Regions from separate parts of the Bacillus sp. N5-665 genome, predicted to be linked through region 1. Evidence: predicted binding sites of a transcription regulator. Region 1 holds the regulator's gene; the other holds the start of a gene.

Region 1 (15,231 bases):
TATTTATCCGCATCCACCTGTTCGTAAATATGAAGATGCAAAAACGAAAGTTCTTTCTATTATAGATAAATATCAAGTTGAAATGATTGCGATTGGGAATGGTACAGCTTCTAGAGAATCGGAAGAATTTATAGTTGATGTATTACAAAATGTGAAACAAGAAGTCTTCTATATTATTGTGAACGAAGCTGGTGCGAGTGTGTATTCGGCCTCTGATTTAGCTCGTGAGGAATTTCCGAATTTACAGGTTGAAGAAAGAAGTGCTGTTTCTATTGGGAGACGTCTGCAAGATCCACTTGCTGAACTTGTGAAGATTGATCCTAAATCAGTTGGGGTTGGACAATACCAACATGATGTATCTCAAAAGAGGTTGAATGAATCATTAACATTTGTAGTAGAGACGGCAGTTAACCAAGTCGGTGTGAATGTAAATACAGCTTCAGTTGCGTTATTGCAATATGTTTCGGGTTTATCGAAAACTGTTGCGAAAAATATTGTGGCAAAGCGTGAAGAAGAAGGGAAATTTACAAAACGAACAGACTTAAAGAAAATACCGCGTCTAGGTGCGAAGACATATGAACAATGCATAGGTTTCTTACGTATATTAGAAGGGGCAAATCCGTTAGATCGAACGGGTATTCATCCAGAACAATATAAAAATGTTGAATTGTTATTGAAGAGTCTAGGGTTATCAAAAGATGACGTAGGGCAATTGCAATTACAAAAGAGCTTAGAAGAAGTGGAGATTTCTAAGTTATCGCAAGAAACGGGAGTTGGGGAGCCAACGTTAGTTGATATTATAGATGCGCTCATTAGTCCAGAGCGAGACATGAGGGATGAGTTGCCTAAACCGCTTCTGAAAAAAGGGATTTTGAAATTAGAAGATTTAAAACGTGGTATGGAACTGGAAGGAACAGTTCGTAACGTTGTTGATTTTGGTGCTTTTGTTGATGTAGGTGTAAAACAAGATGGTTTAGTACATATTTCTAAACTAAGCAAACAGTATGTGAAGCATCCGTTAGATATTGTATCTGTCGGACAAATCGTAAAGGTATGGGTAGATGATATTGATACGAAAAAAGGTCGCGTTGCACTATCCATGTTGCCGATAGAATAGTAAGAGAAGAGAGCAGATGAAACTGCTCTCTTTTTTTATGGGATAAAACGTGTAATGGATTATGAGCTTTGATGTATTTTGCTATAATAAAACCAGCATTCATTTAGTAATTTAATTTGATACCGGTTTTTTTCAAAATATGCGCGTTGCATTTGTTTTTTTAGCCACGTAGGCATAGGAATCCCTCCTTGTTTAATCCTACTCTCAAAAATCTAAGGTACTATTGATGAGAGGTTGGTGAGTGGATTTCTATTCATGCTATATTTTTAGAAACCACGCTTCTTGAATGAGGATGGGTATATGTACTATTTAATATATGTATAAGGGAGGAGAAAAGTGTAAAAATATTTTTTAGTTTAGGAGGAATGAGAGTGGATGAGCAAGAAATACAGCGTCTGGTGGAAGAAGTATCACTACAATACTTCGGAATGCCATTTTTACATAGAGCTATGTTCAATAGTAGGTTGCGTACAACTGGTGGACGTTATCTATTGAATACACACAATATTGAACTGAATTATCGATATTACGAAATGTATGGGAAAGAAGAGTTAGTCGGAATCATTAAACATGAGCTTTGTCATTATCACTTACATATTACAGGAAGGGGCTATAAGCACCGGGATAGAGATTTTCGTGAATTGTTAAAAGAAGTTGATGCGCCACGCTTTTGTAAACGAATAATTAATGAAGAGAAGGAAAAAAAGGTTTATACGTATGAATGTATGGGCTGTTTGCTTCAATATGTAAGAAGACGTCAAATAAATACAAAAAGATATGTCTGCGGAAAGTGTAAAGGGAAACTGAACCTGATAAAGAAAACATCTTGACAGTGAAAACGCAATCCAGTATATTATAAACATGTCACGTTTGTACAAGATGTTGTGAAAAAACATCTTGACTTACGATAAGAAATTTTATAAGATACAAATTGTCATTATTATTCCGCAGTAGCTCAGTGGTAGAGCTATCGGCTGTTAACCGATCGGTCGTAGGTTCGAGTCCTACCTGCGGAGCCATACAGAGAAGTACCCAAGTGGCTCAAGGGGCTCCCCTGCTAAGGGAGTAGATCGCTAACGCGGTGCGAGGGTTCGAATCCCTTCTTCTCTGCCATACATACTGGCCCGTTGGTCAAGTGGTTAAGACACCGCCCTTTCACGGCGGTAACACGGGTTCGAATCCCGTACGGGTCACCACTTCGGAGGATTAGCTCAGCTGGGAGAGCACCTGCCTTACAAGCAGGGGGTCGGCGGTTCGATCCCGTCATCCTCCACCATATAAATTATATAAATAGTATCATCGCGGGGTGGAGCAGCACGGTAGCTCGTCGGGCTCATAACCCGAAGGTCGCAGGTTCAAATCCTGTCCCCGCAACCAAATGGTCCCGTGGTGTAGTGGTTAACATGCCTGCCTGTCACGCAGGAGATCGCCGGTTCGACCCCGGTCGGGACCGCCATTTTAACTTCTGCTATTTGGCAGTTGTTTTTTATTGGGCATTATGTTACAATAACATTTGTCTTTGAAAAGAAGATAAATATTTCGATGGGCTATAGCCAAGCGGTAAGGCAACGGACTTTGACTCCGTCATGCGCTGGTTCGAATCCAGCTAGCCCAGCCATTTACGAGCCATTAGCTCAGTTGGTAGAGCATCTGACTTTTAATCAGAGGGTCGAAGGTTCGAATCCTTCATGGCTCACTTTTGTTTTTTCCGCGCGGTCGTGGCGGAACGGCAGACGCGCTAGGTTGAGGGCCTAGTGGGGGAAACCCCGTGGAGGTTCAAGTCCTCTCGGCCGCATCAAAAAATCTTTCAAAAAAGTACTTGCATTTGAAAATGTAGTATGATAAGATAATCGAGTCGCCAAAATACAACGACGAAAAAACATCATGAATAAGCGCCCGTAGCTCAATTGGATAGAGCGTTTGACTACGGATCAAGAGGTTAGGGGTTCGACTCCTCTCGGGCGCGCCATAACGGGAAGTGGCTCAGCTTGGTAGAGCACCTGGTTTGGGACCAGGGGGTCGCAGGTTCAAATCCTGTCTTCCCGACCACGCGGGTGTAGTTTAGTGGTAAAACAAGAGCCTTCCAAGCTCTGGTCGAGAGTTCGATTCTCTTCACCCGCTTTTAGTTCTTTGAAAACTGAACGAAACAAACAACGTGAAACGTCAATTTTTATTTTTAGATGCTAGACAAACTAACTTTATTGGAGAGTTTGATCCTGGCTCAGGATGAACGCTGGCGGCGTGCCTAATACATGCAAGTCGAGCGAATGGATTGAGAGCTTGCTCTCAAGAAGTTAGCGGCGGACGGGTGAGTAACACGTGGGTAACCTGCCCATAAGACTGGGATAACTCCGGGAAACCGGGGCTAATACCGGATAATATTTTGAACTGCATGGTTCGAAATTGAAAGGCGGCTTCGGCTGTCACTTATGGATGGACCCGCGTCGCATTAGCTAGTTGGTGAGGTAACGGCTCACCAAGGCAACGATGCGTAGCCGACCTGAGAGGGTGATCGGCCACACTGGGACTGAGACACGGCCCAGACTCCTACGGGAGGCAGCAGTAGGGAATCTTCCGCAATGGACGAAAGTCTGACGGAGCAACGCCGCGTGAGTGATGAAGGCTTTCGGGTCGTAAAACTCTGTTGTTAGGGAAGAACAAGTGCTAGTTGAATAAGCTGGCACCTTGACGGTACCTAACCAGAAAGCCACGGCTAACTACGTGCCAGCAGCCGCGGTAATACGTAGGTGGCAAGCGTTATCCGGAATTATTGGGCGTAAAGCGCGCGCAGGTGGTTTCTTAAGTCTGATGTGAAAGCCCACGGCTCAACCGTGGAGGGTCATTGGAAACTGGGAGACTTGAGTGCAGAAGAGGAAAGTGGAATTCCATGTGTAGCGGTGAAATGCGTAGAGATATGGAGGAACACCAGTGGCGAAGGCGACTTTCTGGTCTGTAACTGACACTGAGGCGCGAAAGCGTGGGGAGCAAACAGGATTAGATACCCTGGTAGTCCACGCCGTAAACGATGAGTGCTAAGTGTTAGAGGGTTTCCGCCCTTTAGTGCTGAAGTTAACGCATTAAGCACTCCGCCTGGGGAGTACGGCCGCAAGGCTGAAACTCAAAGGAATTGACGGGGGCCCGCACAAGCGGTGGAGCATGTGGTTTAATTCGAAGCAACGCGAAGAACCTTACCAGGTCTTGACATCCTCTGAAAACCCTAGAGATAGGGCTTCTCCTTCGGGAGCAGAGTGACAGGTGGTGCATGGTTGTCGTCAGCTCGTGTCGTGAGATGTTGGGTTAAGTCCCGCAACGAGCGCAACCCTTGATCTTAGTTGCCATCATTAAGTTGGGCACTCTAAGGTGACTGCCGGTGACAAACCGGAGGAAGGTGGGGATGACGTCAAATCATCATGCCCCTTATGACCTGGGCTACACACGTGCTACAATGGACGGTACAAAGAGCTGCAAGACCGCGAGGTGGAGCTAATCTCATAAAACCGTTCTCAGTTCGGATTGTAGGCTGCAACTCGCCTACATGAAGCTGGAATCGCTAGTAATCGCGGATCAGCATGCCGCGGTGAATACGTTCCCGGGCCTTGTACACACCGCCCGTCACACCACGAGAGTTTGTAACACCCGAAGTCGGTGGGGTAACCTTTATGGAGCCAGCCGCCTAAGGTGGGACAGATGATTGGGGTGAAGTCGTAACAAGGTAGCCGTATCGGAAGGTGCGGCTGGATCACCTCCTTTCTATGGAGAATTGATGAACGCTGTTCATCAATATAAGTTTCCGTGTTTCGTTTTGTTCAGTTTTGAGAGAACTATCTCTCATATATAAATGTATGTTCTTTGAAAACTAGATAACAGTGTAGCTCATATTTTTTTAATTTTAGTTTGGTTAAGTTAGAAAGGGCGCACGGTGGATGCCTTGACACTAGGAGTCGATGAAGGACGGGACTAACGCCGATATGCTTCGGGGAGCTGTAAGTAAGCTTTGATCCGAAGATTTCCGAATGGGGAAACCCACCATACGTAATGGTATGGTATCCTTGCCTGAATACATAGGGTAAGGAAGACAGACCCAGGGAACTGAAACATCTAAGTACCTGGAGGAAGAGAAAGCAAATGCGATTTCCTGAGTAGCGGCGAGCGAAACGGAACATAGCCCAAACCAAGAGGCTTGCCTCTTGGGGTTGTAGGACATTCTATACGGAGTTACAAAGGAACGAGGTAGACGAAGCGACCTGGAAAGGTCCGTCGTAGAGGGTAACAACCCCGTAGTCGAAACTTCGTTCTCTCTTGAATGTATCCTGAGTACGGCGGAACACGTGAAATTCCGTCGGAATCTGGGAGGACCATCTCCCAAGGCTAAATACTCCCTAGTGATCGATAGTGAACCAGTACCGTGAGGGAAAGGTGAAAAGCACCCCGGAAGGGGAGTGAAAGAGATCCTGAAACCGTGTGCCTACAAATAGTCAGAGCCCGTTAATGGGTGATGGCGTGCCTTTTGTAGAATGAACCGGCGAGTTACGATCCCGTGCGAGGTTAAGCTGAAGAGGCGGAGCCGCAGCGAAAGCGAGTCTGAATAGGGCGTTTAGTACGTGGTCGTAGACCCGAAACCAGGTGATCTACCCATGTCCAGGGTGAAGTTCAGGTAACACTGAATGGAGGCCCGAACCCACGCACGTTGAAAAGTGCGGGGATGAGGTGTGGGTAGCGGAGAAATTCCAATCGAACCTGGAGATAGCTGGTTCTCCCCGAAATAGCTTTAGGGCTAGCCTTAAGTGTAAGAGTCTTGGAGGTAGAGCACTGATTGAACTAGGGGTCCTCATCGGATTACCGAATTCAGTCAAACTCCGAATGCCAATGACTTATCCTTAGGAGTCAGACTGCGAGTGATAAGATCCGTAGTCAAGAGGGAAACAGCCCAGATCGCCAGCTAAGGTCCCAAAGTGTGTATTAAGTGGAAAAGGATGTGGAGTTGCTTAGACAACTAGGATGTTGGCTTAGAAGCAGCCACCATTTAAAGAGTGCGTAATAGCTCACTAGTCGAGTGACTCTGCGCCGAAAATGTACCGGGGCTAAATACACCACCGAAGCTGCGAATTGATACCAATGGTATCAGTGGTAGGGGAGCGTTCTAAGTGCAGTGAAGTCAGACCGGAAGGACTGGTGGAGCGCTTAGAAGTGAGAATGCCGGTATGAGTAGCGAAAGACGGGTGAGAATCCCGTCCACCGAATGCCTAAGGTTTCCTGAGGAAGGCTCGTCCGCTCAGGGTTAGTCAGGACCTAAGCCGAGGCCGACAGGCGTAGGCGATGGACAACAGGTTGATATTCCTGTACCACCTCTTTATCGTTTGAGCAATGGAGGGACGCAGAAGGATAGAAGAAGCGTGCGATTGGTTGTGCACGTCCAAGCAGTTAGGCTGATAAGTAGGCAAATCCGCTTATCGTGAAGGCTGAGCTGTGATGGGGAAGCTCCTTATGGAGCGAAGTCTTTGATTCCCCGCTGCCAAGAAAAGCTTCTAGTGAGATAAAAGGTGCCTGTACCGCAAACCGACACAGGTAGGCGAGGAGAGAATCCTAAGGTGTGCGAGAGAACTCTGGTTAAGGAACTCGGCAAAATGACCCCGTAACTTCGGGAGAAGGGGTGCTTTCTTAACGGAAAGCCGCAGTGAATAGGCCCAAGCGACTGTTTAGCAAAAACACAGGTCTCTGCGAAGCCGTAAGGCGAAGTATAGGGGCTGACACCTGCCCGGTGCTGGAAGGTTAAGGAGAGGGGTTAGCGTAAGCGAAGCTCTGAACTGAAGCCCCAGTAAACGGCGGCCGTAACTATAACGGTCCTAAGGTAGCGAAATTCCTTGTCGGGTAAGTTCCGACCCGCACGAAAGGTGTAACGATTTGGGCACTGTCTCAACCAGAGACTCGGTGAAATTATAGTACCTGTGAAGATGCAGGTTACCCGCGACAGGACGGAAAGACCCCGTGGAGCTTTACTGTAGCCTGATATTGAATTTTGGTACATTTTGTACAGGATAGGCGGGAGCCATTGAAACCGGAGCGCTAGCTTCGGTGGAGGCGCTGGTGGGATACCGCCCTGAATGTATTGAAATTCTAACCTACGGGTCTTATCGACCCGGGAGACAGTGTCAGGTGGGCAGTTTGACTGGGGCGGTCGCCTCCTAAAGTGTAACGGAGGCGCCCAAAGGTTCCCTCAGAATGGTTGGAAATCATTCGTAGAGTGCAAAGGCATAAGGGAGCTTGACTGCGAGACCTACAAGTCGAGCAGGGACGAAAGTCGGGCTTAGTGATCCGGTGGTTCCGCATGGAAGGGCCATCGCTCAACGGATAAAAGCTACCCCGGGGATAACAGGCTTATCTCCCCCAAGAGTCCACATCGACGGGGAGGTTTGGCACCTCGATGTCGGCTCATCGCATCCTGGGGCTGTAGTCGGTCCCAAGGGTTGGGCTGTTCGCCCATTAAAGCGGTACGCGAGCTGGGTTCAGAACGTCGTGAGACAGTTCGGTCCCTATCCGTCGTGGGCGTAGGAAATTTGAGAGGAGCTGTCCTTAGTACGAGAGGACCGGGATGGACGCACCGCTGGTGTACCAGTTGTTCTGCCAAGGGCATAGCTGGGTAGCTATGTGCGGAAGGGATAAGTGCTGAAAGCATCTAAGCATGAAGCCCCCCTCAAGATGAGATTTCCCATAGCGTAAGCTAGTAAGATCCCTGAAAGATGATCAGGTTGATAGGTTCGAGGTGGAAGCATGGTGACATGTGGAGCTGACGAATACTAATAGATCGAGGACTTAACCATATAATATGAAGCAATGTTATCTAGTTTTGAAAGAATATAAAAAACTTGTTGACTTTAAAAGTTAAATAAGTTATGATGATTCTTGTCTTAAATGAATACAGTCTGGTAATGATGGCAGAGAGGTCACACCCGTTCCCATACCGAACACGGAAGTTAAGCTCTCTAGCGCCGATGGTAGTTGGGACCTTGTCCCTGTGAGAGTAGGACGTTGCCAGGCTATTTATATCATCGCGGGGTGGAGCAGCACGGTAGCTCGTCGGGCTCATAACCCGAAGGTCGCAGGTTCAAATCCTGTCCCCGCAACCAAATGGTCCCGTGGTGTAGTGGTTAACATGCCTGCCTGTCACGCAGGAGATCGCCGGTTCGACCCCGGTCGGGACCGCCATTTTATATAAAGAAAAGAACGAAACATGTTGTTTCGTATTTTTTTATTTGTTTTAACAAAAAACTAATAAAGACAGTCAAACTATCCTTAGGAAAACTCCTAAGGACTTTTTTATATATTCAAAACCTGTATAATAAAGAGCAGAGAACATTGTGAGTAAAGTAGGTGAAGTCTGTGAGTAAATATGAAATAACAACAAACTCTTCTGAGGAAACACAAAGATTATCAGAAAAACTAGGTGGACTTGTCGGTGCACAAGATGTAATTATTTTAGAAGGAGATCTAGGGGCTGGTAAGACAACTTTTACAAAAGGGCTAGCAAAAGGTCTTGGAGTGAAAAGAGTTGTAAATAGTCCTACCTTTAATATTATTAAAGAATATAAAGGGAGATTGCCGCTATATCATATGGACGTGTATCGCTTAGCGGAAAGTGAAGAGGACTTAGGTTTTGATGAGTATTTCTACGGTGAAGGAATTACCGTAGTAGAATGGGCTCATTTAATAGAAGCATTTTTACCAAATGAGAAGTTACAAATTAGTTTATTCCATGCTGGAGATGATACAAGGAAAATTGTACTCGAGCCAATTGGAGATCGATATATTAGATTATGTGAGGAGCTATTACAAGATGAAAGTACTAGCAATTGATACTTCAAATTACGTAATGGGTGTATCCCTTATTGAGGAAGGAAACGTAATTGGGGAAATCATTACAAACTTAACAAAAAACCATTCTGTACGTCTTATGCCAGCTGTAGAGAAATTGTTAAAAGAATGTGGTGTAAAACCGAAAGAATTAACTAAAATCGTTGTAGCTGCTGGACCTGGATCATATACAGGTGTTCGTATAGGTGTGACAGCTGCAAAAACATTAGCTTGGTCACTTCAAATACCAATTGTAGGTGTATCAAGTTTAGAAGTAGTGGCTGCAAATGGTGCTAATTTTAATGGATTGATCTGTCCTTTATTCGATGGAAGACGTGGACAAATTTATACTGGGTTATATACATATGAAGGAGAGCATTTAAATTCTATAGAAGAAGACCGAATCATCCTTATTGTAGACTGGTTGCAAATGTTAAAAGATACAGGAAAGCCTGTTTTATTTATTGGTAACGATGTTAAACTGCACAAAGAGACGATTATCGAACATTTAGGCGAACAAGCTGTATTTGCTCCCTTCACTAAAAATAACCCAAGACCAAGTGAGTTAGCTTTCTTAGGGTTACAAAAAGAAGAACAAGATGTACATTCATTTGTTCCTAGTTATCTTCGTTTAGCTGAAGCTGAAACAAAGTGGTTAGAAAGTCAAAACAAGTAGGAGTCTCCAGAAGATGGATATGATATTTAGAAAGATGGAACTCGATGATATCGCTCAAATTGTAGCTATTGAAGAAGCGTCTTTTTCAACTCCTTGGACTGCAGATGCCTTTCACCGTGAGTTAACGACGAATGAACATGCACATTATGTTGTGCTAGAAAAAGATGGTCGTGTAATTGGGTATTGTGGATTGTGGATAATTATTGATGAATCACATATAACAAATATAGCTATTTTGCCAGAATACAGAGGTCAAAAGCTAGGGGATGCTTTATTGAAAGAAGTTATTTCCGAAGCGAAAGATTTAGGGGTAAAAACGATGACGCTTGAAGTACGTGTATCAAATGAAGTAGCAAAACAGTTATACAGAAAATACGGATTTCAAAATGGTGGAATTCGTAAACGATACTATGCAGACAATCAGGAAGATGGTCTCGTAATGTGGGTGAATATATAATGGAAAAAAATACGATTATACTTGGTATTGAAACAAGTTGTGATGAAACAGCAGTAGCAGTTGTTAAAAATGGAACGGAAATTATTGCGAATGTCGTTGCATCACAAATTGAAAGTCATAAACGTTTTGGCGGAGTTGTACCAGAGATTGCATCCCGTCATCATGTAGAAGAAATTACAGTTGTGTTAGAAGAAGCTTTAAAAGAAGCAAATATCACATTTGATGATATTGATGCAATTGCTGTAACAGAAGGACCTGGGTTAGTAGGAGCGCTTTTAATAGGGGTAAATGCAGCGAAAGCAGTGGCTTTTGCACATGATATTCCTCTAGTGGGTGTTCATCATATCGCTGGGCACATTTATGCGAACCGTTTAGTAAAAGAAGTTCAATTCCCACTACTATCACTTGTTGTATCTGGTGGACATACGGAGCTTGTTTATATGAAAGAACATGGTTCATTCGAAGTGATTGGTGAAACAAGAGATGATGCAGCTGGAGAGGCATATGATAAAGTAGCTCGAACGTTATCCATGCCATATCCAGGTGGTCCTCACATTGATCGCCTTGCACATGAAGGGGAACCGACAATCGATTTGCCTCGTGCATGGCTAGAACCTGATTCGTATGATTTCAGTTTCAGTGGATTGAAATCAGCAGTTATCAACACTGTGCATAACGCAAAACAACGCGGGATAGAAATTGCACCGGAAGATTTAGCAGCAAGTTTCCAAGCGAGTGTAATAGATGTGCTTGTAACGAAAGCATCTCGTGCAGCAGAAGCGTATAACGTAAAGCAACTGCTTCTTGCTGGTGGAGTAGCTGCGAATAAAGGACTTCGCGCACGTTTGGAAGCGGAATTTGCGACAAAAGAAAATATTGAGCTAATTATTCCTCCACTATCTTTATGTACCGATAATGCAGCGATGATTGCAGCCGCAGGTACAATTGCATATGAACAAGGAAAACGTGCTACATTAGCTTTAAATGCAAATCCAGGATTAGATATTGAAGCATAGTTATACACAAAATTAACCACAGCTTGTGGATAAAACCCATATTATCTGTTGATAATATGGGTTTTATTGTGTATATAAAATGTTGATAACTTTTTTGTTAGTTGTGGATAATGTGGAAAAGTTATTTTGGGGTTTATTTTATAAAGGTGGATATGTGTATAAACCTGTGGATAAAGTAGGTGAAGTCTGACCTTTGAATGTATTCTTTTTTGGGAAATAAATCGCAAAAAGATATCTCTAAAAAACATTTTGAAATGTGCCCTTATTATAGGGGCGAGCCAACATTGTCAAACTTTGTCGGTAAATCGGTATGTCGTGTCGAATCGTTTATACCCCAGCTAGAAGATAAAAAGGATGTCGCATAGTCAAAAATCCCGACTTATGAGACATCCTTCTTATTCATACTCTTATAAATGTAATTCTTCCCATTCTGCCATACAAGCATCAAGTTGCTCTTGTAGTGTTTGCTTTTTCGTTGTAATTTCACTAGCCTTTTCATAATCTGCGTATATTTCTGGTAAGCAAAGTTGATCTTCTAACGTAGCAATTTCTTCTTCAAATTCTACAATATTTTGTTCTAGCTCCTCAATTTTTCGAGTGCGTTGACGTTCTAATTGTTTACGCTCTTTTTCTTCGAGATAATTTAATTTTTCTTGAGCTACAGTTTTTTGAACAGGTGCTTGGTTTTCTTGCTGTTCTTGTTGTTCAAATGCTGCACGTTCAATCATTTCATTTTTCTTCTCCACATAGTAATCGTAATCGCCTAAATACTCTTGTGCACCTTCTGTTGACAACTCAACAACGGTCGTCGTTACACGATTAATAAAGTAGCGGTCATGTGAAACAAATAGAAGGGTGCCTGGATAATCAATTAAAGCATTCTCCAAAATTTCTTTACTATTTAAATCAAGATGGTTCGTAGGTTCATCGAGAATTAATAAATTCGATTTTTGCATCATAAGTTTTGCAAGAGCTAATCGAGCTTTTTGTCCACCACTAAGAGAAGATACTGGTTTTAGTACATCATCCCCTGTGAATAAGAAGTTACCTAATATCGTGCGAATTTCTTTTTCGGGCTGCAGTGGATATTCATCCCATAACTCATTTAAAACTCGCTTAGAAGATGTTAAGTTTGCTTGTTCTTGATCATAATAACCAACAGATACATTGGATCCGAAAGAAACATCACCATTTAATAGTGGTAACTTATTCACAAGTGATTTTAATAATGTGGATTTCCCAATTCCGTTTGGACCAACTAAAGCAACGCTATCCCCGCGAGTTAAGCGCATAGTTACATGTTCAATAATCGGATCATCATCATAGCCGATAGTTGCATCCTTTACTTGTAAAACATCATTTCCACTTTGTTTTTCGATATCGAAGTGGAAGGATGCTGACTTAGAATCACCTAAAGGTCTAGTCAATAATTCCATTCTATCTAATTGTTTACGACGGCTTTGAGCACGTTTTGTCGTAGATGCGCGAGCTATATTTTTTTGAACGAAATCCTCAAGCTTAGCGATTTCATCTTGTTGTTTTTCATAACGTTTCATGTCTTGCTCGTATAATGCTGATTTCAAGTCTAAATATTTACTGTAGTTACCAACAAATCGTCTGCTTTCTTTATTCGAAATTTCATATACTTGTGTAACGAGTTTATCTAAGAAATAACGGTCATGAGAAACGATTAGTATTGCGCCAGGATAGCCTTGTAAATATTGTTCAAGCCATGTTAATGTTTCGATGTCTAAATGGTTTGTAGGCTCGTCCAAAATAAGTAGGTCTGGTTTCGTTAATAATAATTTACCGAGAGCTAATCGTGTTTTTTGTCCACCACTTAATGTAGAAATCGTCGTCTGGTGCGTTTCAACTGGGAAGCCAAGACCACTTAAAATCGAGCGAATATCTGCTTCATATTGATATCCACCTTGATCTTTATAATCTAATTGCAATTGGTCATAATCAGCTAATAATCTTTCATATGTAGCCTCGTTTGAAAAGTTTTCTTCTTTTCCCATCTCTTGCTCTAGCCTTCGAAGTTTTGTCTCCATTTGCTGCAAGTGTGTAAAGACGGTTAACATTTCATCCCAAATTGTTAAAGATGTTTCTAACCCGGTATTTTGAGCTAAATATCCGATTGAGACATCTTTCGGTTTTATAATTTCGCCACCATCATGAGATAGCTCACCAGCTATTATTTTTAATAATGTAGATTTTCCGGCCCCATTTCGTCCGACTAATGCGATACGATCTTTCGTTTGAACTTCTAATTTTATGTTTGCAAGAATCGTTTCTGCACCGTATAATTTCGTAAGCGCGTTTACTTGTAATAAAATCAATGTTTTCACCTCAAATAATTTCTTAACTTTGCCATGTTTATATTTCTCAATCATACTAAAAATAGTGTATAGTTTAAAATAAAGAGAGAATACTTCTTCTCTTTATTATACAGGGAAATTCATGAGTGCTAAACTTCTGTATTTGATTCAAGTATATGAATAAAGATAGGAAGAGAGGAGAGGTTATATGGATCAGCAAAAAATTCCACAGGCCACTGCCAAACGATTGCCTCTATACTATCGATTTATCCAAAACTTATCTCTTTCTGGTAAGCAACGTGTTTCATCAGCCGAATTGAGCGAAGCGGTAAAAGTTGATTCCGCAACGATTCGAAGAGATTTTTCATATTTTGGAGCGTTAGGGAAAAAAGGTTATGGATATAACGTAAATTATTTATTATCATTTTTCCGTGAAACACTCGACCAAGATGATATAACACGTGTAGCACTTATTGGAGTAGGTAATTTAGGGACCGCTTTCTTACATTATAATTTCACGAAAAACAATAATACAAAAATTGAAATGGCGTTTGATGTTAGTGAAGAGAAAGTCGGGACAGAAATCGGGGGCATTCCTGTATATCATTTAGATGAATTAGAAGAACGTTTATCAACTGATATACAAGTGGCAATATTAACAGTACCCGCTACAGTAGCACAATCTGTAGCAGATAGATTGGCAGAAACGAACGTGCATGGTATTTTAAATTTCACACCAGCGCGCTTAAATGTGTCAGATAATATAAGAATTCACCATATTGATTTAGCGGTAGAGTTACAAACACTTGTTTACTTTTTAAAGAATTATCCACAATAAAACGCAGAGGAAGCGACCTCTGCGTTTTATTATTGTTTTTTCTTTGTGAATTTAACTAAGATAAGGCGAAGTGCCAAATTAAAATCAATTGTTGCCATAACTGCAAATAGTATTGTCCACATATTCCAGATTGTATCTGTTACGTTCGTAATGGCGAAGCGTGTAAAGATACATCCTAGAAGGAAGTACAATGCAGCCATGAACAATGGTGAGTTCCTCATACTAAAAATCCTCCGATAAAGCCTTGCATTTTTTCAGCTTCTTTAATCATTTCTTGAATTTGTTCATTGCTCATTAAAACTTGAGCAACTGCAACTAATGTATTCATTGCAACATGAGCCGCGATAGGGACGATAATACGCTTCGTTTTTACATATAAAAAGGCGAATACGAGTCCCATAGAAGTGTATACCAATAAGTGAGTGAAATCAAAATGAATTGCTGCGAATACAAGAGAACTAATGATAGCAGCAATAAAGAAGTTAAACTTCTTATAAAGTGTACCAAATAAAATTTTTCTAAATACGATTTCTTCCAAAATAGGTCCTATTATAGAGATAACGATAAGGAACCAAGGTGTCGTTCTTGCGATATCCATAAGTCTTGCTGTATTTTCTGATCCAGGTTTAATTCCTAATACACGCATTTCTATCATACCGGCAATACTTTGTGAGAAAAATGCTAGGAAGAACCCAATAAAAATCCAACCAATCGTAGCTGGAACAGTAGAGCGCATTGTATCTAAACGTCTGTCACGAATATCTGTTCTAAGTAACCAAAGTACGATACATAATGCAATAAAGAAGCTAATGATTGCCCAGTGGCCAGTTATGAGTTGAAATTTCTCTTCTCTAGTAAATCCTCTGTTATCATAAAGTCCAGTTTTCAGCAGAAGTGGTAATCCAGCAATGGATGATAACTGCATTAAAATGTATGTAACGATAACCCACCAATATTG
Region 2 (15,231 bases), 450 kb from region 1:
GCTATTATGTTCGTGTTTGAATATAGGAAGAATCGACATTCTACATTTACAAATCTTTTATTTGGTTTCGCAATGGGTGCATTTAGTTTAGCGATTTTATATGAGTATAGTTTAGTGAATGCAGCGATTGTATTATTATTACAAGGTTTCCTCGGTATGGTGACTGCTATTAAAGTAAAACAACAGATGAAATTGTATGTTAGTGCGACGATTTACGCGATTGGAATGATACAGACTATTTTTAGTCCGTTTGATCATTTCATTTCAGCTGGGTTTGTTGCCCATATTATTTTAATAGGTACATTTTATTACTGCATGAAACAAGCGAAAGATGTGTTAAGGAGCTTTGGAAAATATGTTTATTCTATAACGCTCTATTGGTTTATGGTTATCGTATTTATTGCAATTACTAGAGTCGGTGAAGTGCTGTCTACAGATGGAAGTATAATAAGCGTATCTGTATCGTTATTATGGATGGTATATGCATTATTTGCCGTTTGGCTTGGACGGAATAAAAATATGAATGAAATATTGTATGCCGGCTTAGTCGTGTTAGTCGTAACGATAGGGAAGCTATTCCTTCTGGACTTACCAGAAGTATCGATGATGATCAGGGCTGTGTTATTCTTAATTGTAGGAAGTATAGGTATCGTTATTTCAAGAATGTTTTTCTCGAAAGAAGAGAAGTGAGAAGAAGGCAATCCGCATGCGGATTGCCTTTTTCATTATTTCTTATCAATTATTACAGCTTCATTGTATTTCGCTGTCGTATTTTGGCGTAGACGAAGAGTTGCTTGTCCAGCAGTATTTGGATTGATTTGTACATTTACAATCTTCTCAGCAGAACCTAAGCTGTTTGTTGTGAAAGAGAATGCACTACTATATCCAAAAGCAGATGGCCAAGAACCATTTGTATTTTGAACTTTTGCTACTTGTGTACCGCCAGTAGTGAATATACCTAAAGAGTAATTAGTGTATGTTGTGTTTGGTAATAAGTTATTTACTTGGATTTTTATTTGGAACACTTCATTGTTTGGTAGAGTGCTAGGGTGTGTAACTACGTAGTCGTTTGCTGTTACAGCACCGTTATAACCGTATGAACCTGGTTTAAAAGTATTTGTATTAAACCATTGATAACCTGCATTTGGCGCACTCCAAGGTTCAGGTTGTGGCTCAGTTGATAAGCTTGGTTGTTCAAATGTTTGTAAAGTGGTAGGTAAATCAAGTTGTAAACCATTTACTTGATCTAAACTTGTAAATGTTTCTTTATTCGATAGCCAATTTACGATGTTTTCTAGTAAGATAGCATCGTTTTCTTCTTTATATCCATCGTAAGTTTTCTTTGTTTGGCCAGAATCTTCACGAACATATTTTGGCGATGCATCTTCAACGGGAGAAGAGTCACCGATAAAGGCAGCTTTTCCAAGTCCTACTTTAGCGATAGCGGCATAAGGACCCTCTGCAACACCACCGCCGTTATAAACACCGCTATCAACAGCGTTATTCCATTTTGATGGGTTTTCTGGAAGATAAACAAGTCCCTTTGCTAGTTTTGGATTTGTAATAGCTAGAGTAGAACCAGCATGCATTGCTACAGATGAAACACCTTTTGTAATTCCGAATGATTGTTCAGGTGACACAATATTTTTAGCGGAAACATCACCAATTGCATTGTAACGGAAGCGAATACCGAAGTTGTCAGATAGCCAATCAGAGCTTTCTACTCCTTGCATAGCTTGTGAATTTATTTCTTCGCTAGACATTCCTTTTGCAGGATTATCCCATGCACCGCGTCTATATCCATTAAATACTTCAGAAGAGTCCCAGCGATTTTTATTACGATCTGCATTATAATGGTCAGCGATAAAGAAAATACTTCCGCCATTTTTCACATATTGTAACATTGCATCTTGTTCAGATTTCTTGTAAGGAATATTAGCTTCTGGAACGATAAATACATTGTAGTCTTTTAAATCTTCGTACGTAAACGGTGTTGATTTACGAAGTTCTTTTACATGATATCCGTTTTGGGCAATACCGTTTCCAAAATCAGAAAAGCCACCATCAATAACCCAGTCAGCGGTCCCGGCCGTTTGACCGTGTGTATTATCGAATAATACTTTCTTCCCGCTATTTTGATTTACAACTTTTGCAGCAATTTCAGGAGCTGGGTCTACTGAGCTTTCGGCATAAGTAGACGGAAGGACTGAAGCTCCTATACTTAGTGTAATTGCTGTTGCTAAAGAAAATGTAATCCATTTTTTATTCTTCATAGAAGAATCCCCCTAATAAAAATATTTGCTTTAATAATGTAATCTATTTTTTTCAGGAAAGAAAGATAGAAAATATTAAATAGTGTAAAGATAACGTTAATTTAATTGAGAAATATTTGTGTGAATAATGAAAAAATCTCTTCCTAATGAATTAGGAAGAGATTTTGGGTTTAACTAATTTTTGAATTAGGTGTTTCATCAATTTTATGGAACCCTTTCATGTAATACACGATAGCTAAACCAATAAGCCAAATAGGACCAACAATCAATGCAATTCTTGTATCTTCTGAATACGCCATTATACCTAATACTAGTGCAAGGAAAGCGAGTGAGAAATATGAACTTAATGGATGTAAAGGCATTTTATATGTTAGCTTGTCCTTTTTATCAGTTTGCAAACCTTTACGGAATTTAATTTGAGCGATTAAAATGATGCCCCAAGTCCAAATTGCCCCGAAAGTTGAAATACTAGTCAGCCATGTAAACACTTTTGCGGGCACAAGATAGTTTAATATAACACCAACGAGTAAAACGATAGCTGTTGCTATAATTCCTTGACTCGGAATACCGTTTTTATTTAAACGACCAAATCTTTCAGGTGCTTTCTTTTGCTGAGCTAATGTAAATAGCATACGGCCTGTACTAAATAAACCACCATTACAAGAAGAAAGAGCTGCTGTTAATACGACAAAGTTAATAATCCCTGCTGCTTTTGCGATACCGATTTGCTGGAATGTTAATACGAATGGACTTCCTTTTTCACCAAGTTCATTCCATGGATAAATTGCCATCATAACGAATAGAGCCCCAACGTAGAACAGTAATATTCTCCAAAATACGTTATCGATTGCTTTTGCGAGTGTTTTTTTCGGATTTTGAGCTTCACCCGCTGTAACACCGATTAATTCAACGCCTAAATAAGCGAATAACACCATTTGTAAAGAGAGTAGTAACCCAGAAAAACCATTTGGGAACCAGCCACCATGTGACCAAAGGTTTGAAATACCAGTAGCGATACCACCGTTTCCGAATCCGAATAAAATAATACCAGCTCCAATAATTATCATACAGATAATTGTGACAATTTTGATGAGAGCAAACCAAAATTCAAGTTCTCCAAATACTTTTACGGATAAGAAGTTGAAAGCACTCATTAATAATAGAGCGAGTAAAGCCCAAGTCCAGCGCGGGATATCTGGGAACCAGTATTGCATGTAAATGCCAGCCGCTGTAATTTCAGCCATACAAGTAACAACCCATAAGAACCAGTAGTTCCAACCAGTAATGTAGCCAGCTAGTGGTCCAAGGTAATCATAAGCATATTTACTAAAAGAACCGGCAACAGGTTGTTCAATTGCCATTTCTCCGAGTGCTCGCATAATGAAAAAAATAACGAGTCCGGCGATCATATAACCTAGTAGAATAGAAGGGCCAGCTAGCTTAATAGCAGAAGCGGATCCTAAAAATAGTCCAACGCCAATAGCGGAGCCGAGCGACATTAAAGTAATATGTCGTTCTTTTAAACCACGGTTTAAAGTTTCAGATTTGTTTGTGTGCTGCATAAGAAGAATCCCCCTTGTAGAGTGAACGATATTTGAATGCGTTTACTAAACATTTAACTATTTCAAATTATAAAACATTTCTATCTGTTATGCTACAAAAATAAACATGATTAACTGTACTACATCTGTACTTGTCAGACTTAAACTTAAAATTCGAACTATTAGTGAATATATTGACTCTTCTTTTTATTGATTGTTAAGATTAAGTATTATATTTTCTCACATACTAGTAAGAAAAGAATATGTGATAATAATTCAGATGTAGGAAGGGTACATAACCATGTTTCAATTACAAAAATATAACACTTCTGTGAAGCAAGAGCTTTTAGCTGGCATCACAACTTTTTTTACATTTGCGTATATTCTTGTCATCAATCCGAAAATATTATCTGATGCAGGTGTACCATTTGATCAAGCTTTTACAGCAACTATTATTGCGACTGTTATAGGGACGCTATGTATGGCGTTTTTAGCTAACTATCCAATTGTTATTGCTCCAGCTATGGGAATGAATGCGTATTTTGCTTATTCTGTTGTTCAACAGGCAGAGGGGATTACATATGTCATTGCGTTTTCAGCAGTATTTGTAACAGGTATCATTTTTCTTTTATTATCTTTCACTTCATTTAGGCAAAAGCTAATTGTCGCAATTCCTGATAGTTTAAAACATGCAATTGCAGGTGGAATTGGACTATTTATTGCTTTTATTGGATTACGCCTTTCTGGAATTATCGTTGATCATCCATCTAATTTAGTTACGATTGGTGATTTTCATTCTCCAGCCGTTATTTTAACTTTAATTGGTTTAATATTAGCGGCGGTATTAATGGCATTACGTGTGAGTGGTGCATTATTTATTAGTATGATTGTGACAGGAGTTATCGCCTTCTTTACAGGGCAACTGAAGTTTACGGATAAAATTGTTGCGATGCCTCATTTACCAGAGGGAATTATCGTTTCAAACCCAATCAACGCCTTTTCAGATGTAATTGAATACGGATTATATGGTGTTGTATTTTCATTTTTACTTGTACTGTTATTTGATACAACAGGTGCACTACTCGGTTTAATTAAACAAGCAGGCTTAATTACAGATAATACAGAGAAACGTTTTGGTAAAGCGTTTATTGCAGATGCAATTGGCGGGACTACAGGCTCTATATTTGGAACAAGCCCAACAGCAGCGACGATTGAATCATCAGCTGGTATTGCTGCAGGTGGTAAAACAGGATTAACAGGTATTGTAGTTGTCGGTCTAACGATTATAACGGCATTCTTCAGCCCTGTGATTGCTTCTTTATCAAGTGTAGCCGCTATTACAGCTCCTTCATTAATTATTGTAGGTAGTTTAATGGCGCAAAGTCTTCGTGATATTAATTGGAATGAATTTGAAGATGCATTACCAGCATTTTTAATTTTCGTTGGTATTCCGTTAACGTCTAGCATTGCGAATGGAATTGCAATTGGATTTTTAGTGTATCCAGTCTTAAAAATTGTGAAAGGGAAAGCGATGGAAGTACATCCGTTACTATACTTATTTACAATTTTATTTGGATGTCATTTATTCTTATAATATAGATATAGGAAAGGGGCTTCTTATGAGAGGCTCCTTTTTTGTGTATAATAAGGTGAAAATCAAATTAATGGAGTAAAATATAAATTACTTAATGGAATATATATGTTACAATATAGGTGAAGGAGGAACATGAATGGCTGTAAGTAAAATAAAAGTCGCGCGTGTTCAGTTAGATTTAACGCAGCAACAATTAGCAGAAAAAGTAGGCGTTACAAGGCAAACGATTAGTTTAATTGAGAAGGGGAAATACAACCCGTCTTTAGATTTATGTTTGAAAATTTGTTATGCGGTAGACAAAACATTGAATGATTTATTTTGGGAGGAAGAGGAGTGAGGGGATGAGAATGGTGAAAGATGAACGTTTAATGATTGAGGGGCTAAAACATATTAGACTCGTTTTCATCTTACAAAATATCGTCATACTAGGTATTGTTTTTTATCGCTACGTTTTGCAAGATGCAGGATATGAAAGTGTTTCGGATTTATTAATGGTATTTATGTGCGGGATCGTAGTCAGTAACTTCTTAAATTTAAAACATTCTGTAGAGGCATATGAGCATACAGGTGGAGTATCACGGAGCTATTTTATGAAATTATTATTTATTCCAGTAGGTATTGTTATTGGAATTGTAGCTATTTGTATCATTGTAACACCAGATATTTCTATAAAGGAAATTAGTATGACAGGACTTATTATGTTTGCTTGTTTTTTAGTTCCTAGTTTGTTTATATACATATATATGAGAAAAATAAAAAGTGAAGATTGAAATATAAGAAAAGCTTTCCCATATTGCGGAAAGCTTTTCTTATATTCTTTTATACAGTACTTTATGAAGGCCAATCGGTTCAATTTCAAAGATTTCACCATGTTCCTGGAAGCCTAAGCGCTTGTAATATTCAGCTACAGTAATTCGGCCATTACACCATAATATATTTGCTTGGCGTTCTTGCAAGACTTGCTCCGCTTTCTGAATTAAGGAGCTTCCAGCACGTTTGTTTCGAAATTCAGGTAATGTGGCCATTCCTCGTAGACGATAATGAATACCTGCTAGTAAGTCAGGGTATATCTCTTTTGAGAAGGAAGCGATACTAATTAGTTCATCGTTTATAAATGCGCCTAAGTGAAAGGTGTCCGTTTCATAGTCGGAAGAGTATTTACAATCTGCTAATGTTTGATTCGGGCGTAAAATTTTTTGACGTAATACGTAAGTTTCAGATCCCTCAATATTTTTCACGGTAATCATATTAACATCCTTTCTTATAAGGCGTTTTCTGTTAGTTGTATAAAGAAATAGGCAGGTGCGGCGAAAAGTCCGAGTATGCTAGCAGTTCCGAGAAGGAGTGAAAGTAAGAGGCAAGAGTATTTTATTCCATTCGATTTTTTCCATCCGTAGCTACAAATTTCAATGCTAACACCGATTAGAATAATGGCAACGAGTATTTCTGCTAATAATAAAAGAGCTAAAGTTACAATAGACATAATGTGATCCATCCTCATAATATGTGATAGTAACATTTTACCATATAAAATGGAAAAAAATGCCCCTCAATTATGTGAGGGGCATTTTTCTATTCTAATATGCTTTTTAGTGTATCGATATGTTCTTTTGAGCCAGTTACAAGTAATGTATCGCCGTGTTGTAGGCTTGTATCACCATGTGGGATTAATGCTTTATTTCCACGATAAATTTGAATGACGAGTACATCGCCTAAAAATGGAAGGCGACGAAGTGCAACGCCGTTATATTTATTACTCCGTAGTTCCACTTCACGGACTGTTTCGTTTGCTGTTGTAATTAAGCGAACGAGACTCGGTTTATCAATTAGTGCACGTAATAGAATACGTGTAGAGTTAATTGTTGAGAATACGGCGATATGTTCTTGCGTTGCTTTTTCTTGTAGAAGTGGATCTTCTACACTTGCAATAACATGTTCAACCCCTAGCTCTTTTGCATGTTCTGCTAATAATAAGTTTTGTTCATCATCGCTTGTTGCAACAACAACGCGGTCTGCATGAAATGCTGTTTGTTCAGTTAATGAAGCGATTGTGATGTCATCTAATTTTACGATAGGGAAGTCATGTGATTTCGCTTCCTCATCATTTATTTTATTTTGACGCATCATATATAGTGTTACGTCATAATCTTCTCGTTTTAAATCAAGTGATAACGGAAGGGTAATTCTGCTTGCGCCAATAATAGAAACTTTTGGTTTTGGTGTTTCTACTTTTGGGAACATTTTTTTAAATAATATAGGTGCAAAAATACAAGTAATAACTGCGCTTAAAATAAGGGAAGCAGATAAACTTGGACTGATGATTCCTAGTTTTTCACCAATTTGTGCAGCTGCAATAACTAAAGAAAGTGTCGATGTTAATAAGATGGCACTTCCTAGTACGATATTACGTGGATACCATTTTCGTAAGACGAGTGATGGTAACAGTTTTGAAATAAAGAGTCCTACAATTAAAATTGGGATCATTAGCATGCTAGAAGGTTCTTTAAAAATAGACCAAACTTCTAGATTCACACCAACCATTACGAAGAAAATAGGGATGAAGAAACCGTAGCCGATGGAATCCAGTTTTTCAACCATATCTTCATTTGGTGATAATAACGATACGAGTACCCCTGCTAAGAAGGCACCTAAAATATTTTCAGCTCCAACAGATTCAGATAACCCAACTAATATTAAGATGAGTGCAAAAACAGCTCGTGTATCAATTTGTACACTACCAGCTTTTAAGCTATCTAAGTATGGAATGTTTTTAAAGCGTTTTGCAACGAAGTAAATAACAATACCAGCGCCGAATAGAAGAAGAAGGAGCCACATGCTTTGGCCGCTTTCGGAATTTAATCCGACGAATACAGCGAGTAAAATCATTGTAACTAAATCTGCAATAACAGCGACTAATAAAATGATTTGTCCGATTGCCGTTTTTCCTAAGTTATTCTCTTTTAATGTTGGTACAACAACACCTAAAGAAATAGTTGAAATAATTAAAGTCATAAACATTGCATTATCCACGAATCCTAGCCATACGAACAGTAATGATAGGGCATAAGATAAGATGAAAATAAATAAGAAGATAATGCTTGCTGCTTGGAATGTGTTTGGTTCGTTTGTCGTATTCTTTTTCCCTTTTTGTTTAAAGATAGAAAAATCAATTTCTAAACCGCTTAAGAACATTAAGAAGATAAATCCTAGTGTCGATAAGACTTGAAGCCACATATCTGGCTCAATAATATTAAACCCACTTTTACCTACAAAGATTCCTGCAATGATTTCTGCAACAACGACAGGAAGTGCTTTTAATTTAAAGCGTTGTAACAAAAGGGGAACGAAAAACGCGATTGCAACGACAACCATAAGTGATAGAACAGAAGTATGATGTTCCATTGCGTTCTCTCCCTTCAAATAAATATAGTACTTATTTAGCCATATAATAGGTAGAAAAGCAACGCATATGGATTCGATTTCATAAAGAAAGAGTTTTCTTAAGATTTGTCATAATAAGTATATTTTTCATGATTCTGTTGTTAATTCCGTAATGTGGATGTAATAGGAGAGGGGATAAAGTGAAGGCTTTTACGGGCAGTTGATCCCCCTGGGGTCTTACTGCTCGTTAATGAGGGATAAAAAAAGACTGCTGAGGAATCTCAGCAGTCTTTTTCATGTACATTACATTGAGAAGAAGATCCATACAGTTAAACCAACTGTTGCAGTTGCAACGAAGAAACTGTATATCATAGTAAGAATTTGAACTCTTCCTTCTCCTTCTTTTAAATGCATGAACATAATTAATTGTAACAACGCTTGCGCAACAGCCATTACGATAATAGTTGTTAAGATTGTTGAAAGTGGCAAGTTTGTATAAAGTGCCACGTATAACGCTAGAAACGTTAGTGCAAGCGATAAAATAAATCCGAAAACGTGTGACCAAGGGAATCCGCTATGCGCATGCCCGTTTGCCTGGTTGTTATTTTGACCCATTTACGCCACCATCCCGTTCAAGTAAACTAGTGTGTAAATAAAGACCCAAACAAGATCAAGGAAATGCCAGTATAAGCTGATAATAAATACTTTACGAGCTGTAACTGGTGTTAAACCTCGTTTTAAAATTTGGATAATAACACAAATTGCCCAAATGATACCGCCTGTTACGTGGGCTCCGTGCGTTCCAAGAAGAACGAAGAATGCAGATAGGAAAGCACTTGTTTGAATTGTTGCGCCTTCACCGATGTACATAATGAACTCTTCGATTTCAAAGAATAGGAAACCTGCACCTAAAAGTAATGTAAGGATGAACCATCCAAGCATTGCTTTTTGGTTGTGCTTACGCATTTCGTGAATTACGATACCACATGTGAAACTACTTGTTAAAAGTAGTAATGTTTGAATTAAAAGCGTTTTAAGTTCAAACAGTTGCGCTGGGGTTGGGCCATCTGCCGTACGACCAGCAAGTACTAGATAAGAGGCGAAAAGTGTTGCGAACAGCATAATTTCAGCCCCAAGAAAAATCCAGAATCCTAGGATATTCAATCTGCTTTGCTCGGATTGATATTCCAAAGGTAAGCTTTTATCTAAAGCCGCCATATCATTTCACCTCTCATGCTATATGTTCTGTTTCTTTAATTTCATCAACACTTACGTAGTAGCCATCATCATAATCGAATGAACGATAGATTAAGCAAGCTAAAATACCAACGCCGCCGATTGCTGCAAGCCAGAACCAGCTAAATACTAATGCGAAACCTGCAAGACCGAAGAATAAAGACGCAATAATAGGCACACCAGAGTTACTTGGCATGTGAATTGGTTTGATATCTTCTGCTGCTGGTGTAACTGTTTCTCCGCGTTTTTTCATGTACCAGAAAGCATCAGCTTCTTTGATTTCAGGAAGTTTCGCGAAGTTGTAATGTTGTACAGGAGATTGAGTTGCCCATTCAAGTGTACGGCCATCCCATGGATCTCCAGTTGTGTCACGTTCACCGTGACGAGCACTCCAAATTACGTTGTAACAAAGAATTAGGAAACCAATACCCATCATTACCGCACCAACAGATGCGATTTGGTTTAGCCATCCCCATCCAAGACTTTCAGAGTAAGTGTACATACGACGAGTCATACCGTCTAAACCTAAGAAGTACATTGGGAAGAAACAGATATTGAATCCGCTCATAAAGATCCAGAATGTCCATTTACCTAGGCGTTCGTTTAACATATGACCAGTCATTTTTGGATACCAGAATGTGAATCCAGCAAGCATAGCGAATACTGTACCTGCGATTAATACGTAGTGGAAGTGAGCAATTAGGAAGTAGCTGTTATGGTACTGATAATCAGCTGCTGCCATACCAAGCATAACCCCTGTAACCCCACCGACTACGAAGTTTGGAATAAATGCCAATGACCAAAGCATTGGAACTGTAAAACGAATACGTCCTTTATACAGTGTAAACAACCAGTTAAAGATCTTAACCCCGGTTGGAATCGAAATCGCCATTGTCGAAATCGAGAAGAATGAGTTAACCGCTGGACCTGCACCCATCGTGAAGAAGTGATGAAGCCATACGACGAAACTTAGTAAAGAAATTGCAACCATTGAGTATACCATCGCACTGTAACCGAATAGACGTTTACGTGAGAATGTACTAATGATTTCAGAGAAAATACCGAATGCCGGTAAAATAACGATATATACTTCAGGGTGACCCCATACCCAGAATAGGTTGGCCCATAACATTGGCATACCGCCGCTCGCCATCGTAAAGAAGTGAGCATCGAATAGACGGTCAAATGTCATTAATGCAAGAGCAACTGTTAATACTGGGAAAGCGAAAATAATGATAACTGTTGTAATTAAGATTGACCAAGTAAACATTGGCATTCTCATTAAAGTCATACCAGGTGTACGCATTTTTAAGATAGTAACAAGGAAGTTAATACCGGTCATTAGCGTACCGAGACCTGAAATCTGTAATGCAATTGCGTAGTAGTTATTTCCTACACCAGAAGTAAACTCTGTACCTGCCATTGGGAAGTAAGAAGTCCACCCAGCGTCTGGAGAACCACCGATTACGAAAGCGATGTTGAATAACATTGCTCCGACAAAGAATAACCAGAAACTTAAAGCATTTAAGAACGGATATGCAACGTCACGAGCACCAATTTGTAATGGTACTACAAGGTTCATTAATCCCATAACGAATGGCATCGCCATGAAAAGAATCATAACTGTACCGTGTGTTGTGAAGATTCCGTTATAGTGTTCAGCATTTAAATAAGTTGTTTCTGGGAATGTTAACTGTGCACGGATCATTAAACCGTCCATACCACCACGGAATAACATGATAACCGCAGAAATAATATACATGGCCCCAATCTTTTTATGGTCAACAGTTGTTAACCATTCGTCCCAAAGCCATTTCCATTTTTTATACTTTGTTAGTACGAAAATGATTGCTAATGTCACAAGAACGATAGAAGCGTCTGCACCGTAAATAATCGGGTCACCTGTGACAAAGAATTCATCAAGCTTCACTGTGTTCACTCCAATCTGTTGGAATAATAGCTATTATTTTTTGTTTTTGTAGTAGTTGTAATCACAATATTCAAGTGATTTTGGATCTACATAACTTAAGTGGTGACTAGAGAATGTCATACGACCAACTACACCAGGTTTAACAATTTCGTTGTACTTATCTTCTGTTAGTTTAGGAGCAGTTTGTTGTACTTCTTTAACCCACTTGTCATATTTCTCTTTAGTTTTTGCTTCAACTTCGAACTCCATATGTGTGAATCCTTCACCAGAGAAGTTCGCACTACGGCCTAGGTAAGAACCCGGCTTATCAGCTTGTAAATAAAGATCCATAATCATGCCATCCATAGTGTACTTCATACCACCAAGTTCTGGTACCCAGAAAGCATTCATTGGACCGACAGAAGTCAGTTTGAATTGAATTGGTACACCAGCTGGGATGTTTAAATAGTTAACGGTTTCAATTTTTTCCTCTGGGTAACTGAATAACCATTTCCAGTTTGCAGATGTAACATAAATCTCAACTGGTTTAATATGTTTGGACTCTTCCGGAACCTCTTCCGAAGCATACGTTGCTTTTACTGTTGGAATCGATAATGCGATAACGATAATAACAGGAACAAGCGTCCAAATAATTTCTAATAATGTGTTACCGTGTTGTTCAGGTGGCTCGTAGTCCATATTCTCTGGTTTTTCACGATAACGAATCAAGATGACTGTAAACAAGATGAATACAATTGCGATAATTAATGACATAAGCAAGAATGACCAAACAATTAAATCATACTGTGCTTTTGCAACAGGTCCTTGCGGATTTAATACTGCGAGTTTCTTATCACAGCCGCCGAGGAACAGAAGTAATGATAACGGAAGAAGCGAAGCCAGCTTCCAAAACGTTTTCTTTAGTTGCACGATTGAAAATCTCCTTTCTCCTTGGATTGAAACTATGCCAATAAAACAATATAAACCTATTAATTTATAGATGGCAATAGTTTTTGTGATATTGTTAAAAAATAGACACAAATGCACACTTTTTAAGGTGAATATCATTTGTAACTTGATAACATTGTAAACCATTTTCCAGTGAAAAACGTGATTGTGGAAATTTTAAGATAAATAAAGTTATACCAAGATATCCAAGAAATAGAAAAAAGCTATCTTATGATAAGAAAGATAGCTGAATATTTTGTATATTTAGTTTACTTCTTTTTTTAGATTTATTTGTTGTTCAAATGTGACAACTTTTTTATATTTTAATTGGTATAAAATGTAACAAAAAATCATAAATGGAATACCACAATAAAGAGCAATTCTCTGATCTGGAATGAAAGCTAAACTAACAAATGTAATGAAATTGAGTGAGAATGCTACGATTGGAACGATTGGATAAAGTGGTGTGCGATATTTTAAATCATTAATGTCCCCGCCGTTTTTTAAGAAATTTCTACGGAAGAAAAACTGTGAAGCTGCGATTGACATCCAAACTACGACAGCGGCCATAGCTGCAATAGATGTTAAAACTAAAAAGACAGTATCTGCCGCAAATATACTTGTTAATAGAGACAAACTTGCAAAAATTAGACTGAAAATTAATGCGTTTAGTGGCACTCCTTTTTTAGTTAACTTCGTAAAAGCTGGACTTGCCATTCCTTGTTTTGCCATCGCCCAAAGCATACGAGAATTTGCGTATAGACCAGAGTTGGCTACGGATAATACTGCTGTAATAATAACAAAGTTCATAATGTCAGCTGCATATGGAACACCAGCCACATCAAATACAAGTACAAATGGACTTTCGACTAGATTAGCCTCTTGCCATGGGAGTAAACCTACAACAACTGATATTGCTAGGACGAAGAAGAAGAGAGTTCGCCAAATGGTATTTTTAATCGCTTTTGGAATTGTTTTCTCAGGGTTTTCACTTTCTCCTGAAGCAATTCCGATTAATTCTGTTCCTTGGAAGGAGTAATTTACTGTAATCATCGTAAGAAGAACAGCTAATGCACCGTTTGGAAATAACCCGCCATTTTCAGTGAAATTGTGAAGCATTGGTGCTGGTTTTCCATTAAAGTCTAGTAGACCGAACATAACTGCACCACCGAGTACGATGAAAATAACAATGGTTGCGACTTTTACACTTGCGAACCAAAATTCTGCTTCTGCATATGCCTTTGCTGATAATGCGTTTACAAGAAAGAGTGCTGCTGCAAATGTAACACACCAAATCCACGAAGAAACGTCTGGAAACCAACGTTTCATTAAAATACTTACAGTTGTTAACTCTACCCCAACTGTAACAGCCCAATTTAACCAATACATCCAACCGACAACAAATCCAAAACCAGGTGAAATAAATTTGCTTGCATAGCTTTGGAATGAACCTGCTTCTGGCATAGCAACTGATAATTCACCAAGACATAACATCGTTAAATACATAACAAATCCACCGACTAAAAATGCAAGAATAGCACCACCAGGACCGGCGTTATGGACGATTTGACCAGATCCCATAAATAGGCCAGTTCCGATAACCCCACCAAGTGCAATCATAAATAGGTGTCTACTTTTCATTGTTCGTTTTAAATCTGTTTGTTCTACTTGTTGATTCATATGCCCCTCACCCCGTTATTTTCTTGTATGAATTGATTTTCATTCCGAGTTTTTAATCATTAGTGGGGGATGTGACACATACTCGGCTTATTTATTATGAAATGAATGGAGTATGTAAAAATGCGAACTATGACTAAATACTCTAAGAATGTTTTTATTAACAAGGTGATATCTTCACTATGTTAATTATTTTGATTTTAGCAAAAATATTCAGAAAAGTATATTGTTTTTTCTTTTTATTAAAAATAATTAGAATTTTATAACGATGGAAGTGTGAACAATAATTCATAGAATCTTTCTAGCAAACTAGTAAGAAGAAAGGTACAATGATAAGAGGTATGTCTGTAAAATAATAATTAATGGAGTTTTGTTTAAAATGAAAAAGTTAAAATATCTTTTTGTTTTTGGAATTATATTTGCTGCCGCGTTTTTTATAGGGAAAGATAAAATTATACAAAAGGCGCAAGTGTTCCGTTTAGAGTTTTTATCTGAAATGAAAGAAGCAACTATGATTGAAAATGTTCCGTTTATAAAGCAGTTACCAGAATTACCTCGTGGATGTGAAGTTACAAGTTTGGCTATGTTGCTAAAATACAAAGGTATACAAGTAGATAAGATGCAACTTGCTAGCGAAATTCATCGTGTTCCATTTGAACAAAATGGTTTACG

What was found. Region 1 encodes Rex, which represses fermentation and respiration genes when NADH is low (regulators of the CRP and FNR family bind a similar motif). Its sites were predicted from a motif close to TTGTGAAATATTTCACAA; they were not measured.
Region 2: the regulator Rex is predicted to act here: its motif matches at 13,049-13,066, upstream of qoxA (cytochrome aa3 quinol oxidase subunit II).

What each region holds. Positions count from the first base shown of each region.
Region 1 is NZ_CP093325.1:5,263,202-5,278,432, reverse strand. It holds gene MNO09_RS29585 (Tex family protein) at 1-1,117, shown strand, start outside; gene cmpA (cortex morphogenetic protein CmpA) at 1,177-1,293, opposite strand; gene MNO09_RS29575 (SprT family protein) at 1,489-1,947, shown strand; tRNA gene MNO09_RS29570 (tRNA-Asn) at 2,062-2,136, shown strand; tRNA gene MNO09_RS29565 (tRNA-Ser) at 2,140-2,230, shown strand; tRNA gene MNO09_RS29560 (tRNA-Glu) at 2,239-2,313, shown strand; tRNA gene MNO09_RS29555 (tRNA-Val) at 2,318-2,393, shown strand; tRNA gene MNO09_RS29550 (tRNA-Met) at 2,418-2,494, shown strand; tRNA gene MNO09_RS29545 (tRNA-Asp) at 2,498-2,573, shown strand; tRNA gene MNO09_RS29540 (tRNA-Gln) at 2,661-2,735, shown strand; tRNA gene MNO09_RS29535 (tRNA-Lys) at 2,741-2,813, shown strand; tRNA gene MNO09_RS29530 (tRNA-Leu) at 2,830-2,912, shown strand; tRNA gene MNO09_RS29525 (tRNA-Arg) at 3,010-3,086, shown strand; tRNA gene MNO09_RS29520 (tRNA-Pro) at 3,090-3,166, shown strand; tRNA gene MNO09_RS29515 (tRNA-Gly) at 3,168-3,238, shown strand; rRNA gene MNO09_RS29510 (16S ribosomal RNA) at 3,316-4,867, shown strand; rRNA gene MNO09_RS29505 (23S ribosomal RNA) at 5,014-7,935, shown strand; rRNA gene rrf (5S ribosomal RNA) at 8,037-8,152, shown strand; tRNA gene MNO09_RS29495 (tRNA-Met) at 8,165-8,241, shown strand; tRNA gene MNO09_RS29490 (tRNA-Asp) at 8,245-8,320, shown strand; gene tsaE (tRNA (adenosine(37)-N6)-threonylcarbamoyltransferase complex ATPase subunit type 1 TsaE) at 8,495-8,968, shown strand; gene tsaB (tRNA (adenosine(37)-N6)-threonylcarbamoyltransferase complex dimerization subunit type 1 TsaB) at 8,949-9,641, shown strand; gene rimI (ribosomal protein S18-alanine N-acetyltransferase) at 9,655-10,098, shown strand; gene tsaD (tRNA (adenosine(37)-N6)-threonylcarbamoyltransferase complex transferase subunit TsaD) at 10,098-11,114, shown strand; gene MNO09_RS29465 (ABC-F family ATP-binding cassette domain-containing protein) at 11,522-13,456, opposite strand; gene MNO09_RS29460 (redox-sensing transcriptional repressor Rex) at 13,644-14,273, shown strand; gene MNO09_RS29455 (YdiK family protein) at 14,303-14,494, opposite strand; gene MNO09_RS29450 (CPBP family intramembrane glutamic endopeptidase) at 14,491-15,231, opposite strand, start outside.
Region 2 is NZ_CP093325.1:4,808,330-4,823,560, reverse strand. It holds gene MNO09_RS27470 (DUF2339 domain-containing protein) at 1-690, shown strand, start outside; gene MNO09_RS27465 (DNA-binding protein) at 726-2,273, opposite strand; gene MNO09_RS27460 (amino acid permease) at 2,444-3,835, opposite strand; gene MNO09_RS27455 (NCS2 family permease) at 4,116-5,408, shown strand; gene MNO09_RS27450 (helix-turn-helix transcriptional regulator) at 5,545-5,745, shown strand; gene MNO09_RS27445 (hypothetical protein) at 5,750-6,178, shown strand; gene MNO09_RS27440 (GNAT family N-acetyltransferase) at 6,218-6,655, opposite strand; gene MNO09_RS27435 (DUF4022 family protein) at 6,670-6,927, opposite strand; gene MNO09_RS27430 (monovalent cation:proton antiporter family protein) at 6,981-8,810, opposite strand; gene qoxD (cytochrome aa3 quinol oxidase subunit IV) at 9,093-9,404, opposite strand; gene qoxC (cytochrome aa3 quinol oxidase subunit III) at 9,405-10,007, opposite strand; gene qoxB (cytochrome aa3 quinol oxidase subunit I) at 10,021-11,955, opposite strand; gene qoxA (cytochrome aa3 quinol oxidase subunit II) at 11,989-12,864, opposite strand; gene MNO09_RS27405 (amino acid permease) at 13,147-14,562, opposite strand; gene MNO09_RS27400 (C39 family peptidase) at 14,939-15,231, shown strand, end outside.